2 regions of the Yersinia antarctica genome follow, and region 2 is predicted to be linked to the other one. Evidence: riboswitches for the same ligand, from Rfam matches in the RefSeq annotation. Region 2 holds a riboswitch; the other holds the start of a gene.

Region 1 (8,235 bases), 2.9 Mb from region 2:
TCATAGGCCGCAGAGGCCAGACTCGGGTAACCAATCACATCACCCACCGCATACACATGGGGCAGCGCTGTCTGGTACATGCTATTGACCTTCAGCAGACCACGGCTATCAGCTTCCAGGCCGATGTTTTCCAACCCTAAACCGCCGGTATTACCGGTACGACCATTGGCATACAACAAGCAGTCTGCTTTGACCTTTTTACCTGATTTCAGATGGACAATAACCCCATCAAGGGTTCCCTCAATTTGCTCAAACTCTTCGTTGTGACGGATAACGACACCGTTATTCCAGAAGTGGTAAGAGAGGGCATCTGACATTTCCTGATCAAGGAAGGCCAGTAGGCGGTCGCGGGTATTGATTAAATCAACTTTGACGCTCAAACCACGGAAGATTGAAGCATATTCACAACCAATAACCCCTGCGCCATAGATAATGACGTGCTGAGGTTCATGGCTGAGCTGTAAAATGGTATCGCTGTCGTAAATCCGTTCATGGCTAAAATCAACATTCGCCGGGCGATAGGGGCGTGAACCTGTAGCAATCACAATGTTATCAGCGCGTAGTGTATCGTTGGTGCCATCGGCATAACGCACATTGATAGTATTGGCATCAATAAAGCTGGCATCGCCTGAAAACATATGGCAGTGATTGCGATCGTAAAAACCCTGACGCATACGTGTCTGTTGATTAATAACACGATCAGCATGGTTTAAAATATCAGCGAAAGAAGAACTGATGGTTCGGGCATTGTCGCTGTAGAGTGGATTTTGGTTGAATTCGATAATACGGCTAACGGCGTGGCGCAAAGCTTTGGAAGGGATAGTGCCCCAATGGGTACATCCACCGCCCACATTATTATACCGTTCAATTACGGCAACACGGGCACCTTGCTTGACCAACCCCATAGCGGCACCTTCACCGCCAGGACCCGAGCCAATAACAATGGCATCAAAATGGAAGTGCTGTTGCATGTAGGAGAGACCTATTCTTATACAAAATTACAACGATACATTAACATCATCCCAACCAGATACCCAATAGATTTCAAGATGCAGCCAACACATCTGTAAATTGAAAGATGACAGGTATAAATCAATCAACCATGGGTAAATCACCGTGATGTGTGTTGTAAAGCGGCAATTCAGTATTGGGATGATACGTTTGTATAACGGTTGTTACTATAAAGTTTGGTATATTGCTGACTATATATCTTAGATTGAGAATTTGGATATCCCTTGGGCACGATTATGGGCGTCAGAGCACAACAAAAAGAGCGGACTCGTCGTTCCCTTATCGAAGCGGCGTTCAGCCAACTGAGCGCTGAGCGGAGTTTCGCCAGCCTTAGCTTGCGGGAAGTCTCTCGCGAAGCTGGTATCGCACCGACTTCTTTCTACCGGCATTTTCGCGATGTCGACGAACTTGGCCTGACAATGGTCGATGAAAGCGGCCTGATGTTGCGCCAACTGATGCGTCAGGCTCGCCAGCGGATTGCCAAGGGCGGCAGTGTTATCCGTACCTCCGTATCTACATTTATGGAATTTATCGGTAATAACCCGAATGCATTTCGCTTATTGCTGCGCGAGCGTTCCGGCACGTCCGCCGCATTTCGTGCCGCAGTGGCTCGTGAAATTCAGCATTTTATTGCTGAGCTGGCAGATTACCTCGAATTGGAAAACCACATGCCACGCAGCTTCACTGAAGCTCAGGCTGAGGCCATGGTCACAATTGTCTTCAGTGCTGGTGCAGAAGTGCTGGACGTGGATATTGAACAACGGCGACAGTTAGAGGAACGCTTGGTCTTACAACTGCGGATGATCTCCAAGGGCGCTTATTATTGGTATCGCCGCGAGCAGGAAAAACTCGCCGTATCTCGCACTTAATAAGGTAAGGAAAATGATGGAACAGTCTCGCCGTGAAATCGGCACCCTGCTGCTGGCGTTGATTACTGGCCTGGCAATAAATGGTTCATTTAACACGTTATTCAGCGCGTTTGTGCCTTTTTCAGTTTTTCCGCTGCTAACGTTAATATTAGCCGTATATTGTTTGCATCAGCGCTACCTCAATTTCGCCATGCCACATGGCTTGCCAGTACTGGCCTCCGCGTGTTTCCTGCTCGGGATTTTGCTGTATAGCGCGATTGTTCGGGTTGAGCATCCGGCAATTGGTTCTAATTTCGTTCCTTCTATTCTCTGTGTCGTGTTGGTGTTCTGGATCTTGTTTAAGCTAAAAGCACGTAAGTTGGTGCAATCAGAATCTGAGCCAGATAATTCGGATAACCAGCAGCCGCAATAACCTGAAAGCGATATGTTTTAAAACGAAAAAGGGCAACATCGCGTTGCCCTTTTACTTATCTATTGCCTGTCAGCCGCGCTTTTCCAGCAATACCCCACACTCCATATGATGGGTGTAGGGGAACTGATCGAACAGTGCTAATCGGCTGATTTTATGTGTCTGTTGTAACTGTTCCAGATTGGCGCACAGCGTTTCAGGGTTACAGGAGATATAAAGGATACGCGGATAACCTTGTACCAGCTTGACTGTCTCGCTATCCAGCCCGCTGCGCGGGGGATCGACAAAAATGGTCTCGCAGTTATAACTGCTCAGATCAATACCCTTCAAACGGTTAAACTCGCGTACACCTTGCATTGCCTGGGTAAACTCTTCAGCCGACATGCGGATAATTTGCACGTTATCGATATTATTTGCCGCGATATTGTATTGTGCTGCTGCCACTGAGGGTTTAGCGATTTCTGTTGCCAACACCCGTGCAAAATTGCGTGCTAGCGCCAACGAGAAATTACCATTACCGCAATACAACTCCAATAAATCACCGCTGGCGTTTTTAGTGGCATCAATCGCCCATTCCAGCATATGAATATTCACTGCTGCATTCGGTTGGGTGAAACTATTCTCCACCTGACGATAAATCATTTCACGCCCAGCAACCGGTAACACTTCATCGATATAGTCGTGATCTAGCATGATTTTAGTTTTCGATGCCCGGCCAATCAGTTGCAGATCAAAACCTTGTTCGCGTAGCTTTTCACGCAATTCCAGCGCCTTCTGCTGCCACTCTTCATCTAATTGACGGTGATACAGCAAAGAGGCGATCAATTTACCGCTTAGGGTAGATAAGTAATCAATCTGGAACAGTTTACGCCGCAAAATCGGTTCGGCCCTGATGGCCGTCATCAGCGCACTCATCAGACGATTGATCAACAAACTTGCCACCGGGAACTGTTCAACACGGATACGCTGTTTGGTCTGCTGGTCAAACATGATGTGGTACAAGTCATCTTCATCGTGCCAAACGCGAAACTCGGCTCTCATGCGGTAATGCTCTGCCGGAGAACGGAATATTTCCGCAGCAGGTGCCTGAAACGGCAACATCATCGTCTGAAGACGGGCAGATTTTTCCGCCAGTTGTTGGTCGTAACTGTCTGTTGGCAGGATGTCGGGAGTCATGTTTCTTCTCGTCTGGCCATTATAAAAGAGAGGTATTGCTGCGGATTGTAGGGAAAGTGGGAGTGATGTCCAGTTTTGTTGTGTTTATTCCCTATAACGAGGATGGAAGTCTAGACATCTATTTTACTTGATCGTAGCATTGCGGTCCGGCCTCATGCTGTTACTTAAACACCTACGAGTTAAAAGGGAATCCGGTGTAAATCCGGAGCTGACGCGCAGCGGTAAGGGGAAGTTACGGCGATAGGTTTCAACCAGACACTGTCCGCAAGGGCGGGAAGTCATCGCCAGCTCTATTTCACGGTATTAATTCATTTAAGTAATGAAGAAGACGTGACATCAGAGATCCCAAGCCCGAAGACCTGCCGGTATTACGTCGCAATATGCGTGGTCGTCGCGAACTATCGGCCATGGCACTGCGGCATCCGCCAATTGAGTTTGGATGCTTGTATTCATGACAATTAAAAAATATACGCTGATCACAGCCCTTTCTGTGACGGCATTTTCTGGATGGGCCCAGGACAGCACCACAACAGGTAATAAAGACGAAATGGTGGTTACCGCCAACCGTTTCAAACAGCCAGTTTCCACGGTATTGGCACCCACCGATGTAGTAACGCGTGATGATATCGACCGCTGGCAGGCAAAAAGCCTCAATGAAGTGATGCGCCGGCTACCTGGCGTGGATATTGCCCAAACCGGGGGGCTAGGCCAAGGCTCTTCTATGTATATCCGTGGTACCGAAGCCCGCCATGTATTAGTGCTGATCGATGGCATTCCTCTGGCGCGAACCGGTATCATCAATAGTGTCGACTTTAATCAAATACCTCTCTCTCTGGTGCAACGTGTTGAATATATTCGCGGGCCTCGCTCTGCCGTATATGGCTCTGGGGCGATTGGTGGTGTAATTAACGTGATTACACAGTCAGACCAGGAAGGTGGGCAGATTAATGCCGGGGTTGGTTCTAAAGGTTACCAGCAATATGACGGCAGCGTTCGCCAACGTTTTGGTGATACTTTAGCGACGATAGCGGGCGGCTATCAAACCACGAACGGTTTTAACATTAAACCCGACTCACCTAATCCAGTGGATAGCGATCGGGATGGTTTTCGTAATAAAAATTTTTGGGTAGGGCTAGAGCATCAGTTCAACCAAGATATATCCGGTTTCGTCAGAGGTTATGGTTACACCAACAATACTGATTACGATGTTGGCAGTATTTCTTCCCCTGCTTACAGTGGCGATGAGGAGCGATTATATAACCATACTTATGACGCAGGGCTACGTTATGCTGCGGGGGCTTTCTCCTCTCAATTAATCGGTAGCTATCAGAAATACAAAGATTATAACTACAGCAGCCAATATGGGCGTTATGGCGAGGCGACTACGCTGGACGATATGGATCAGCGTAACGTGCAATGGGGTAATACATACAGTTTTGAGAGTGCAACGCTGAGTGCTGGCGTTGACTGGCAGCAACAGCGTTTGACCTCATCGAGTACCACTATCTCTGATACATATAAGCGGGATAATACCGGTTTGTATCTTAGCGGGCAGCAGAAGATAGGTAGTGTGACGCTGGAAGCCTCGGGCCGTGAAGATAAAGATGAGCAGTTTGGCTGGCATGAGACCTGGCAAACCGCCGCAGGTTGGGAATTTATCCCCGATTATCGTGCGACATTATCCTATGGAACAGGATTTTTGGCCCCGTCACTGGGTCAGCAGTATGGTTCGCAGCGCTTTGATATCATATCAAACAGTGATTTGAAACCTGAGGAGTCCCGCCAATGGGAGGCAGGTCTGGAAGGATTGACTGGCCCACTTGATTGGCGTTTGTCTGCTTATCGCTACAAAATTGAAAACCTGATCGATTACTTCTCCGACCCAAATACATACAAAGGGCAGTATTACAATGTTGATTCGGCAACGATAAAAGGGGTTGAATGGACAGGTAGCGTCGATACCGGCATTTTCAATCACCAGATCACATTGCAATATATGGATCCGCGTAATGATAAGAATAATGAAGTTTTAGCCCGTCGTTCTAAACAGCAAGCCAAGTATCAATTAGATTGGACAATGTTCAATCTGGATATGGACGTTTCTTATCAGTACTACGGTAAACGCTATGACAATAGCACCTCAGCCTATAGCTCGACTCAACGTGAATTACCGAGTTATAGCACGGTAGATGTTTCAGCGAGTTATCCGGTTACTTCTCATCTTACAGTTCGTGGTAGAATTGCTAACCTGTTTGATAAAGATTACGAAACGGCTTATGGCTATAAAACCGCTGGACGAGAGTATTACCTCACCGGAAGCTATAACTTCTAAGGCTGATACTGCCCCTCGCCCGACAGCACTGATTTTTGACTCAGGTGTTGGCGGGCTATCTGTCTATCAAGAGATTCGGCAGTTGTTGCCGGATCTCCACTATATATATGCTTTCGACAATGTCGCTTTCCCTTATGGGGAGAAGTCCGGTGAGTTTATCGTTGAACGCGTTCTGGAAATTGTCACTGCGGTGCAGCAGCGCCATCCGCTGGCAATCGTCGTCATTGCCTGTAACACCGCCAGCACAGTAGTACTTCCTGCTTTACGTGAACGCTTTGCATTCCCTGTGGTTGGGGTTGTTCCTGCTATCAAACCGGCGGTGCGATTAACCCGCAATGGTGTTGTTGGCTTATTGGCTACCCGTGGCACGGTACATGCTTCTTATACACGAGACTTGATTGAGCGCTTTGCTACCGATTGCAAAATTGAATTGCTGGGTTCATCTGAGCTGGTGGAACTGGCAGAGTCCAAGTTGCATGGTGGTGCTGTACCTATCGAAACATTAAAGAAAATCCTCCACCCATGGTTGGCAATGCGTGAGCCGCCGGACACCATTGTATTGGGGTGCACTCATTTCCCTCTATTAGTAGAAGAGTTGGCGCAAGTGTTGCCTGAAGGTACTCGCATGGTCGATTCCGGTGCCGCAATTGCTCGTCGCACTGCCTGGCTCATCTCTTCTCAAGAAAATGTAGTTTCTTCTCAGGAAGATAATATTGCTTACTGCCTGGCGTTGAATGCAGATACTGACGTTTTATTACCCGTTTTGCAGGGTTATGGCTTCCCGGTGCTGCAAAAACTGCCAATTTAAAGGCGTTTTGACTAAAGATTCAGCGGTTGAAAAGTTTTTTCAAATTAGGGGTTGCAGGCTGGCAGGAACTCCCTATAATGCGCCTCCACTGACCGGGAACAACGAAACATACTTCGCCGGGTCAGGAAGCGAAAAGAATGATTTTGACTTCGAAAGAAACCAAAGAAACTCTTGACTCTTCAGCGGGAAAGCGTATTATCTGCCTCCCGCGTTACCGTAAGATTCGCCGAAAGGCAAACGGGTAACGAACGCTCTTTAACAATTTATCAGACAATCTGTGTGGGCACTCGCAAGACGATATCGAAGCCTGTTTCGGCAGGCAGAAGAAATATCAAAGTCTTGAAGAGTGACCAAAGCAGTACACATTTGAACTTCGGTTCGAATGCATATTTGCAGAAAGTAATCTTTGAGCATCGCTGCTTTTATTAGCAGCAAATCAAACAAATCTTAAATTGAAGAGTTTGATCATGGCTCAGATTGAACGCTGGCGGCAGGCCTAACACATGCAAGTCGAGCGGCAGCGGGAAGTAGTTTACTACTTTGCCGGCGAGCGGCGGACGGGTGAGTAATGTCTGGGAAACTGCCTGATGGAGGGGGATAACTACTGGAAACGGTAGCTAATACCGCATGACCTCGCAAGAGCAAAGTGGGGGACCTTAGGGCCTCACGCCATCGGATGTGCCCAGATGGGATTAGCTAGTAGGTGGGGTAATGGCTCACCTAGGCGACGATCCCTAGCTGGTCTGAGAGGATGACCAGCCACACTGGAACTGAGACACGGTCCAGACTCCTACGGGAGGCAGCAGTGGGGAATATTGCACAATGGGCGCAAGCCTGATGCAGCCATGCCGCGTGTGTGAAGAAGGCCTTCGGGTTGTAAAGCACTTTCAGCGAGGAGGAAGGCAATCGTGTTAATAGCACGGTTGATTGACGTTACTCGCAGAAGAAGCACCGGCTAACTCCGTGCCAGCAGCCGCGGTAATACGGAGGGTGCAAGCGTTAATCGGAATTACTGGGCGTAAAGCGCACGCAGGCGGTTTGTTAAGTCAGATGTGAAATCCCCGCGCTTAACGTGGGAACTGCATTTGAAACTGGCAAGCTAGAGTCTTGTAGAGGGGGGTAGAATTCCAGGTGTAGCGGTGAAATGCGTAGAGATCTGGAGGAATACCGGTGGCGAAGGCGGCCCCCTGGACAAAGACTGACGCTCAGGTGCGAAAGCGTGGGGAGCAAACAGGATTAGATACCCTGGTAGTCCACGCTGTAAACGATGTCGACTTGGAGGTTGTGCCCTTGAGGCGTGGCTTCCGGAGCTAACGCGTTAAGTCGACCGCCTGGGGAGTACGGCCGCAAGGTTAAAACTCAAATGAATTGACGGGGGCCCGCACAAGCGGTGGAGCATGTGGTTTAATTCGATGCAACGCGAAGAACCTTACCTACTCTTGACATCCACAGAACTTAGCAGAGATGCTTCGGTGCCTTCGGGAACTGTGAGACAGGTGCTGCATGGCTGTCGTCAGCTCGTGTTGTGAAATGTTGGGTTAAGTCCCGCAACGAGCGCAACCCTTATCCTTTGTTGCCAGCACGTAATGGTGGGAACTCAAGGGAGACTGCCGGTGATAAACCGGAGGAA
Region 2 (8,235 bases):
ACCTTGTGCCAATGCTTTTACCACTTCCAAACCGGTGCGGTTTTTGCTGATGATTTCCTGAGCGAACTTGATGTCTTCAACGATGTTACGTTCCGGCATATCTTTCGAGCCGTGTGCATATGTCGCCGCAATCACTTCTTCGTCAGTAATGGGTGGCAGGCCCATACCGGCAAATACTGCTTGCAGCGCACGGGCAGCTTTATTACGAATCGCCACCACGTCAGCTTCCAGCACCGGACGCAAGCCACCATCAACTTTCAAGTCGCGCTGCAATACGTTGTAATCGTCAAAGTCTTCGGCATCTTCGTTGGAACCGGCGAACATGTTGTCGTAGTTAGGTACCGCAGAAAAACCAGAGGAGATAAAGTCAGTACCCGGCAGGAACTGCATCAGCAGACGGGCGGTACGGCGCATATCGGAGTGGGTAAAGGTCTGGTCGTTACTGGAGGCGCATTCCAAATCCAGTGCAGAGCAAATCAGGTTTTCTGCCAGGATGGCCCGGATGCCCGATGGCACAGCGGATGGCACACCGACACAACTGACTGAACCATTTTGCAGCCCCTGAACCCCGGCAGCTTTGGTGATATAGATACAGCGAGCTTCCAGATACAGCATGGATTTGCCTTCGGCATAACCCATTTGCACCTCGGAGCCTGAACCAGAGGTAAAACGCATTTTCAAACCGCGTGATGCATAGGACGAGGCGAGGAAGCCTTTGGACCACGGCGTGTCATCACCGTCGGTAAATACCGGCTCAGTACCGTAAACCGAAATGGTTTCGGCATAACAGGTATGGCCCAGCATCCCCAGCTTCAACTCGGTGGCTTCTTCCAGCGAACATTGCGTCAGCACACCAGGGCGACCCACTTGCGAACCGACTAACAGCGCGATGGCATTGAATGGCGCATAACGGGCCACGGCCACAGTAGTTTCCTGCTCATCGAAGCCACGGTATGCGCCTTCGGCGGCATCGGCGGCAATCTGCACTGGGTTATCTTTAACGTTAGTGACGTGAGCCTGTTGTGATGGGGTACGACGTGCGCGCATTTTCTGCATCGACATCATCATTTCCACCACGTTCATATGAGAAACCACCTCGACAATTTTGGCCGGGGTCATCGCTGTAGTGAGTGGCACAATGGTGCGGCGCGATACGTTAGGATCACACAGCATATTGGCCAACTTGATGGAGTCCATCTTCATCACTTCTTCCGCATGCGCCAGATTGATACCGTAGCGGGCGATAAAGTGGTCTATCAGGTCGAAACTGCTTTGTGGCTTACCGTCTAATTCGGTCACCACACCGTTAACAATCTTGATGGAAGGTTTTGGATCATTCGGGCTTTCCATGGCAATAAAGCCTTCCTCGATCCACTCTTTGACAAAGCCGTCCTGATTAACCGGGCGTTTCGCCAATGCTTCAAATCTTTTCGATTTCATGAAACAGCCTCACTGTGGCGTCAGATATAAGAAGGGCGGTCGTTTTTCGGTTCAGAACCCAAGGTCGCTAATACCGTTTTGCCAATCTCACGGGCAGAAATCACTGCCTGACGAACTGCGCCAGAATCACCGGAGATAACCAGAATCACTTCGTTACTGAAGCTGGTGCCATGTGCAGGGGAGCTGTAAGCCACCACGTCAACGTTGGCAGATTTCACGGCGGTATCCGCCATCAAAACACCAATCGACGCCGGTGCACCGACTATCACTCCGCAAGAACGGCCCAATGGCGCGCCAAATGCTTTTTCCAATGCGTGGCTGGCACGTGCGCTGTACTGCAATTCAATGTGACCGGCTTCATTGGCGTAAACATCGCCGAAGGTCCGATCCAGCTCTTTCAGCGCCACTTCGACGGCACGTTTCACATCAGAAACATCATCACCACCGAAGATGATCAGCGAGCCATGACCGGCACCGCCCTTGGTATCGCGGGGTAACTCAATACTGACCACTTCAGTATTAGTGGCTTTGACAGCTTCATCGGCCGCCATGATGTGCGGGCCAGCGCCGGTACGTGCGCCCAAAATACCGATGGAGCGATAGCGTTTTTCCAGCTTCATTGCGTCCAGTAGGGCGCTGTCGACGTTGGCGATCACCAGTCCGACCGTGTCACCGATCGCGGTACCAACAAATTCCGTTAAACTGCAAGTCTTCTCAGCCATAGCCGTATCTCGTTGTTTATAGGAGGGTTGTTTAGAAGACGCCGGAGCGTGTTCGCTGACTTTTGCTATCACCTGCGCCATGATTTGGTCGACCAGGTCATTGCTTTTCATTAGCTATTTCCCTTTGGCAAGAACTTCTCGACATCGGTGTGTGGACGTGGGATGACATGGGTCGATTTCACTTCACCCACTTTCGCAGCCGCACTTGCACCGGCATCAGTGGCTGCTTTAACTGCGCCCACATCACCACGTACGATGACGGTGACCAGACCAGAGCCAATTTTTTCATAGCCGACTAATGTCACATTGGCCGATTTCACCATGGTGTCCGCAGCCTCAATGGCTGCAGTCAACCCTTTGGTTTCCACCATTCCTAGTGCTTCTTGTTGCATAAATACCTCGACGGGGATGTCAGGAACCTGATGTTTGTGCGTTGGAAATGCAGCTATTACGGTTTCAAACGCGCTTCAGGTTCTAAAATAAAAACTGTCGTGTTGGTGCCATTCAGTAAATTTAAAAAAATAAATTCGGTAAGTTTAAAAATAAAGTTGTCAGGTTCGTGCTGAGAACGAATATACAAACAAGCAATGAAAAAGAATGGCTGTATTGAATTTACTGACGGGAATGGTTAGTGAGGAAATAACAAATTATTGTCATGGCTATAACTTAATATTATGTTTTAAAACGTTATTTCGTTGATATTGGGTGGTAATAACTGGCTATTGCATATTCAGAATTACAATTTATTAGGTGACAGTAGGTATTAAATCTGCTAATTGCGCACCCGCCCGATTAATAGTTCGCGTGATCGCGCGCATAAATATAATGATACACCTGAGGGGGGAGTAGCCACAAAAGTGCGAGCTTGATAACAATAACGGAAAGAATAAATGGCAAGAAAGTCATATAGCTGAATAAAGCATAAAAGTGCCTGTTAACACGGTGTTGGCGCTAACTTTTCTGCGCAAATGACAATAATTTGTTATTGAAGGTCTATTTTTTGTTTAATTAATGGCACATCACGACAACACTTTCATTTTTGCTCTCTTTATAGTGGCTGGGTCATGGGCCGTGCATTACTTCATCTATTTTGGATAGATTGATCATAATAATCACAAGCAGGGTAAATCTATGAACGACTCACTAAAAGCGCAGTGTATTGCGGAATTCCTCGGTACCGGGCTGTTTTTGTTTTTTGGTATTAGTTGTTTAGCTGCATTGAAAGTAGCAGGTGCCAGTTTTGGTTTGTGGGAAATCTGTATCGTGTGGGGGCTGGGTATTTCACTGGCGGTCTACCTGACGGCAGGAATTTCCGGTGCTCACCTCAACCCGGCCATTACTATCGCGTTATGGCTATTTGCCTGTTTCCCCGCACGGAAAGTCATCCCGTACAGCATTGCTCAAGTTGCCGGTGCTTTTGGTGGCGCGGCACTGGCCTATATGCTCTATCATAATTTATTTACTGATTTTGAAGCCGCACACCAGATGGTGCGTGGCAGCATGGAAAGTCTGCAATTAGCCAGTATCTTCAGCACCTTCCCATCACCGGCAATCAGCGTATGGCAGGCTGCATTTGTTGAAATTATTATCACCTCGATTCTTATGGGGCTGATTATGGCACTAACTGATGATGGTAACGGTGTGCCACGCGGTGCATTAGGTCCACTATTGATCGGTATTCTGGTGGCGGTTATTGGTGCTTCTACCGCTCCATTAACTGGTTTTGCCATGAATCCAGCACGTGATTTTGGTCCTAAATTATTTACCTTCTTTGCTGGTTGGGGAAAAATCTCAATGACCGGCGGCCGTGATATCCCTTATTTCATTATTCCGATTGTGGCGCCGATTATTGGTGCTTGCCTCGGGGCCGCAGTTTATCGCTTCCTCATTGGCAAAAATCTACCTTGTAATACCTGTAAGTTAGAGGATGAGAAAGTTAATTTATAAAGCAACGTGGATTTCCTCATCTGACACTGGGTGAGGAAATTTCGTGATCCATTCTGGTTAATGGCTCATTAATGGTCCCCTGACGTTTATGACTCTGGTAGAGTAAATTGTTACTTTACCTTTTCAGGGAAATAGATTTTAACCTGGTGAATAGGAATGACTAAATAACAATGTTCTAACATATTACTTATTACAGGGATGCTTTATAACAATAAAATAAAATTTAATAACAATAAATTAACTGAGAGGTTTTATCATGATTTCTGCCAGTTCTCTTAACTCAGAGCTCATAAATAAAATCGCCCAGGATTTTGCCCAAGCCACCGGATTGGCGGTGGTGGTGGTGAATATTCACGGTGAGGAAATCTCTGACCTGTTTAATTTCACCCCATTTTGTCAATTAATGCGTCAAGATCCGGTTAACCATCTGCGCTGTCGGATGAGTGATCGTTGTGGTGGCCTTGAAGCGTCCAAATCCAATGAGCCCTGCATCTACCGCTGCCATGCCGGATTAACTGATTTTTCTATTCCTTTGGTGATTGCCGGCCATCTGGTGGGCTTTGTGTTATGTGGTCAGGTCCGGCTGCATGCAGATGTTTACCTTATTGATATTCTGAATGTCGATAATAACTGGCAGCAGAATCCGGCGCTAATGGATGAGTTCCATAATGTACCGATAATGGATTTTTCTCGAGTAATAGCCTCGGCTGATTTGCTGAAGCTGATTGTTGAGAACTGCCTGAAAAAACACCTCAATTTTGTTGTAATCAATGACAATATGGGGAGTAAAGAGCCGGGCAGAATACGGCCGGTCCACCCGCATGACAGCAAAATGAAGAAAGCACTACGCTATATAGACACGCATTTGTCAGAAGAGCTCCGGTTGGAAGAAGTGGCTGGCAAGGTGTATCTCAGTCCTTACTATTTCAGTAAATTATTTAAAAAATATCAGGGGATCGGCTTCAATGCCTGGGTCAACCAACAACGCATGGCCAATGCCAGAGAGATGTTGCAGCACAGTGATTGGAGCATTGCCAGTATTGCCAAAAATCTTGGATTTTCCCAAACCAACTATTTTTGCAAGGTGTTCCGCCAGACCTATAATGTGACACCGCAGGTATTTCGTTCACTTTCTTCTGAACGCAGTGAAATGGAATGACAGTTATTGATCTAATAACAATTAGTCATGCTCTATGCTCACGTTTATATATTTAAGAACGGTGATGGGTATTAATATATTAAATAAATAATGACAATTTTTTGTTATGCTCTTAAATGCCATTGTCTTTCTAACTGATTGTTTTTAAATTATTTTTAATGATTTGGTGGCAATTATTTGCTGTGTTGACACCAAAAAATAATCCCCAAAAAATGAAATTAACCATTTTTTATTTGTGGAAAAGAGTATATTAACGTCAACCGGATTTAATAAATCAGTTGACGTTACAACTGTGTAAATAAAGAGATAAATTCTATAACGAAATAGAAATAAAATAATCTACTGTATTAGATAAATACATACCCCAACGTAGTTGGCGTTGCAGCAAGGTAGCAAACGAACAAACCCGTGGAGCTGACTAAGGTCAGTGATGCAGGTGCGTGAGAGTTGCTAACAACACTGTAGCTATCAATACGAGGGGAAGTTACTGAAATGGTTATGTCGTGTACGCATTGGCACTTAATACACGACAGGGAAGGGGGTGACAATCCCCCGCAGCCCCCGCTGCTGTGATGCCGACGAACCCGCTGAAACCACTGATCCACCGGATTGGGAAGGTGCGGGAGAGGATGACGCTAAGCCAGAAGACCAGCCAAATCGGTAAAATATATTCAACTCCTTCGGTGGGAAGTGGGTTGTCATTAGATGCGCGCTGCGGTGACGTTGCGCAGACGCACCTTTTTGACACTGCATATCCCGCTCGAAATGGCGGGATTTTTTATGCAACGGTCTGGCAAACAAGCATTTATTATCGCAGGTACCGGCAGTGGATGCGGTAAAACAACCGTGACGTTGGGTATTCTGCGGGCGCTGATGGCACGCGGATTATCTGTGCAGCCGTTTAAGGTCGGGCCAGATTACCTGGATACCGGCTGGCATAGCGCCGTCAGTGGTGTTACCTCGCGTAACCTCGATGCTTTTATGCTACCGGCTGCGACCTTGAATGGGTTATATAACCAGCACATGCGCCATGCTGATGTGGCGGTGATCGAAGGTGTGATGGGCTTGTATGACGGCTACGGCACTGATCCCGATTATTGCAGTAGTGCGGCGATGGCCAAACAACTGGGCTGCCCGGTTATCTTACTGGTGGATGGCAAGGCGGTATCCACCTCGGTTGCGGCTACCGTGCTGGGGTTCTGCCAGTTTGACCCAAATCTCACCATCGCAGGCGTGATTGTTAACCGTGTTAATTCAGAAAACCATTATCAGCTAATCCGCCACGCCATCGAGCATTACTGCGGTATTCCCGTGCTGGGGCGCTTGCCGGTGATGGATGATATCGCGCTGCCATCACGCCATTTAGGGTTGATACCGGTGCAAGAGCAGCGTGAGGGCGTGGCGGGTAGAACCCATCAGCCCGACAGCTCGCCCCGCTGGCAACGGCTGGCACAGCAGGTTGAAGCCTTTATCGATCTCGACCGATTACTGGCACTGACGCATTGTGCGGCACAGCCTGCCGGCACCCCGCCTTCCTTACCTCTGTCTACACTGGCTAACGGCCTGACACTGGCCTTGGCCGAAGATGAAGCATTCAATTTCTATTACCCCGATAACCTTGACCTGCTAGAGCAGGCAGGCGTGCGCATCCAACGTTTCAGCCCACTTCATGACCGCCGGTTACCCGATTGCCAGATGATTTATCTCGGGGGAGGTTATCCCGAAATTCACGTTGCCCGCTTAGCCGCAAATACAGCGATGCATGCAGCGTTACAGCAAGCGCATCGCCAACAGATCCCGCTGTATGCCGAATGCGGTGGCCTGATGTATCTCGGTGATGGCTTAACGGATGAGAGTGGTCAGCGCCACCCGATGGTTGGCATTTTGGCCGGTGAGAGCCGGATGGGGAAACGGCTGACTCGCTTTGGTTACTGTCAGGCACAGGCCCGCAGTGACACCTTATTGGCTGCACAAGGTGAAATTCTGCGTGGTCATGAATTCCATTATTCCGATTTTACTAGCCCATTGACGCCGGTATTTGATAGCAGCAAATGGCGTGATGGTGTCGCTATTCAGCGCTGGCACAGTGGCTATCAACTTCAGCGCACTCAGGCCAGCTATCTGCATATCCATTTTGCCCAGCGCCCCGGTTTGCTTGATGGCTGGCTGACCGCTGCCCGGAGCGTGCTATGACCCTGAGCGCATGGTTTGTTGCTTTCTTGCTTGATAGCTGGCTCGGCGACCCGCCGCACTGGCCGCACCCGGTGCGCTGGATAGGCAACCTGATCTCTGTCATGCAACGTGCTATCCGTGCGGTTTGTCACAGCGAACGGGCACTGAAGTGGGGGGGAGCAGCGCTGTGGTTGGTGGTGGTCGGCGTGACATGGCTGCTGAGTTGGGGGTTCTTATCACTGATGACACACATCAATCCGTGGCTCGGCTGGTTGGCGCAAGTGTGGATGATTTACACCCTCTTAGCCGGACGTTGCCTGAGTGATGCGGCGCTACTGGTATTTGATGCCCTGAAGCACGGTTCGCTGGCACAAAGCCGCGAGAAGCTGTCATGGATTGTCGGGCGTGACACCTCACAACTAGAGAAGCCACAAATCACCCGTGCGGTGGTAGAGACAGTGGCCGAAAACAGCGTTGATGGCGTGATTGCACCGCTGTTCTTTTTGATGTTAGGCGGCGCCCCGCTGGCAATGGCTTACAAAGCAGTCAATACCCTTGATTCGATGGTGGGCTACAAAACGCCAAAATACCGTGCGATTGGTTATGTGTCGGCACGGATGGATGATGTGGCGAATTGGCTCCCAGCCCGCCTGAGCTGGCTATTACTGAGCGCAGCCGCGTGGTTACTACGAGCCGATTACCGTCAGGCATTGCGCATCGGCTGGCGTGATCGTTATCAGCACGCCAGTCCTAACTGTGCCTGGTCTGAAGCCACGGTTGCCGGTGCGCTGGGCG

The links. A riboswitch is a leader RNA that binds a small molecule or an ion and turns the genes downstream of it on or off. The one in region 2 is predicted to bind cobalamin.
Region 1: it holds a riboswitch for cobalamin, as region 2 does, so the genes downstream of both, btuB (TonB-dependent vitamin B12 receptor BtuB) here and ACWJJO_RS08360 (cobyrinic acid a,c-diamide synthase CobB) in region 2, are expected to answer to the same signal.

Annotation. Positions count from the first base shown of each region.
Region 1 is NZ_JBSJQF010000001.1:4,740,495-4,748,729, reverse strand. It holds gene sthA (Si-specific NAD(P)(+) transhydrogenase) at 1-971, opposite strand, end outside; gene fabR (HTH-type transcriptional repressor FabR) at 1,248-1,880, shown strand; gene ACWJJO_RS21885 (YijD family membrane protein) at 1,894-2,292, shown strand; gene trmA (tRNA (uridine(54)-C5)-methyltransferase TrmA) at 2,362-3,465, opposite strand; cobalamin riboswitch at 3,596-3,846, shown strand; gene btuB (TonB-dependent vitamin B12 receptor BtuB) at 3,917-5,797, shown strand; gene murI (glutamate racemase) at 5,742-6,605, shown strand; rRNA gene ACWJJO_RS21865 (16S ribosomal RNA) at 7,055-8,235, shown strand, end outside.
Region 2 is NZ_JBSJQF010000001.1:1,799,179-1,807,413, forward strand. It holds gene pduC (propanediol dehydratase large subunit PduC) at 1-1,440, opposite strand, end outside; gene pduB (propanediol utilization microcompartment protein PduB) at 1,461-2,273, opposite strand; gene pduA (propanediol utilization microcompartment protein PduA) at 2,273-2,554, opposite strand; gene pduF (propanediol diffusion facilitator PduF) at 3,294-4,109, shown strand; gene pocR (transcriptional regulator PocR) at 4,366-5,268, shown strand; cobalamin riboswitch at 5,745-5,939, shown strand; gene ACWJJO_RS08360 (cobyrinic acid a,c-diamide synthase CobB) at 6,049-7,461, shown strand; gene cbiB (adenosylcobinamide-phosphate synthase CbiB) at 7,458-8,235, shown strand, end outside.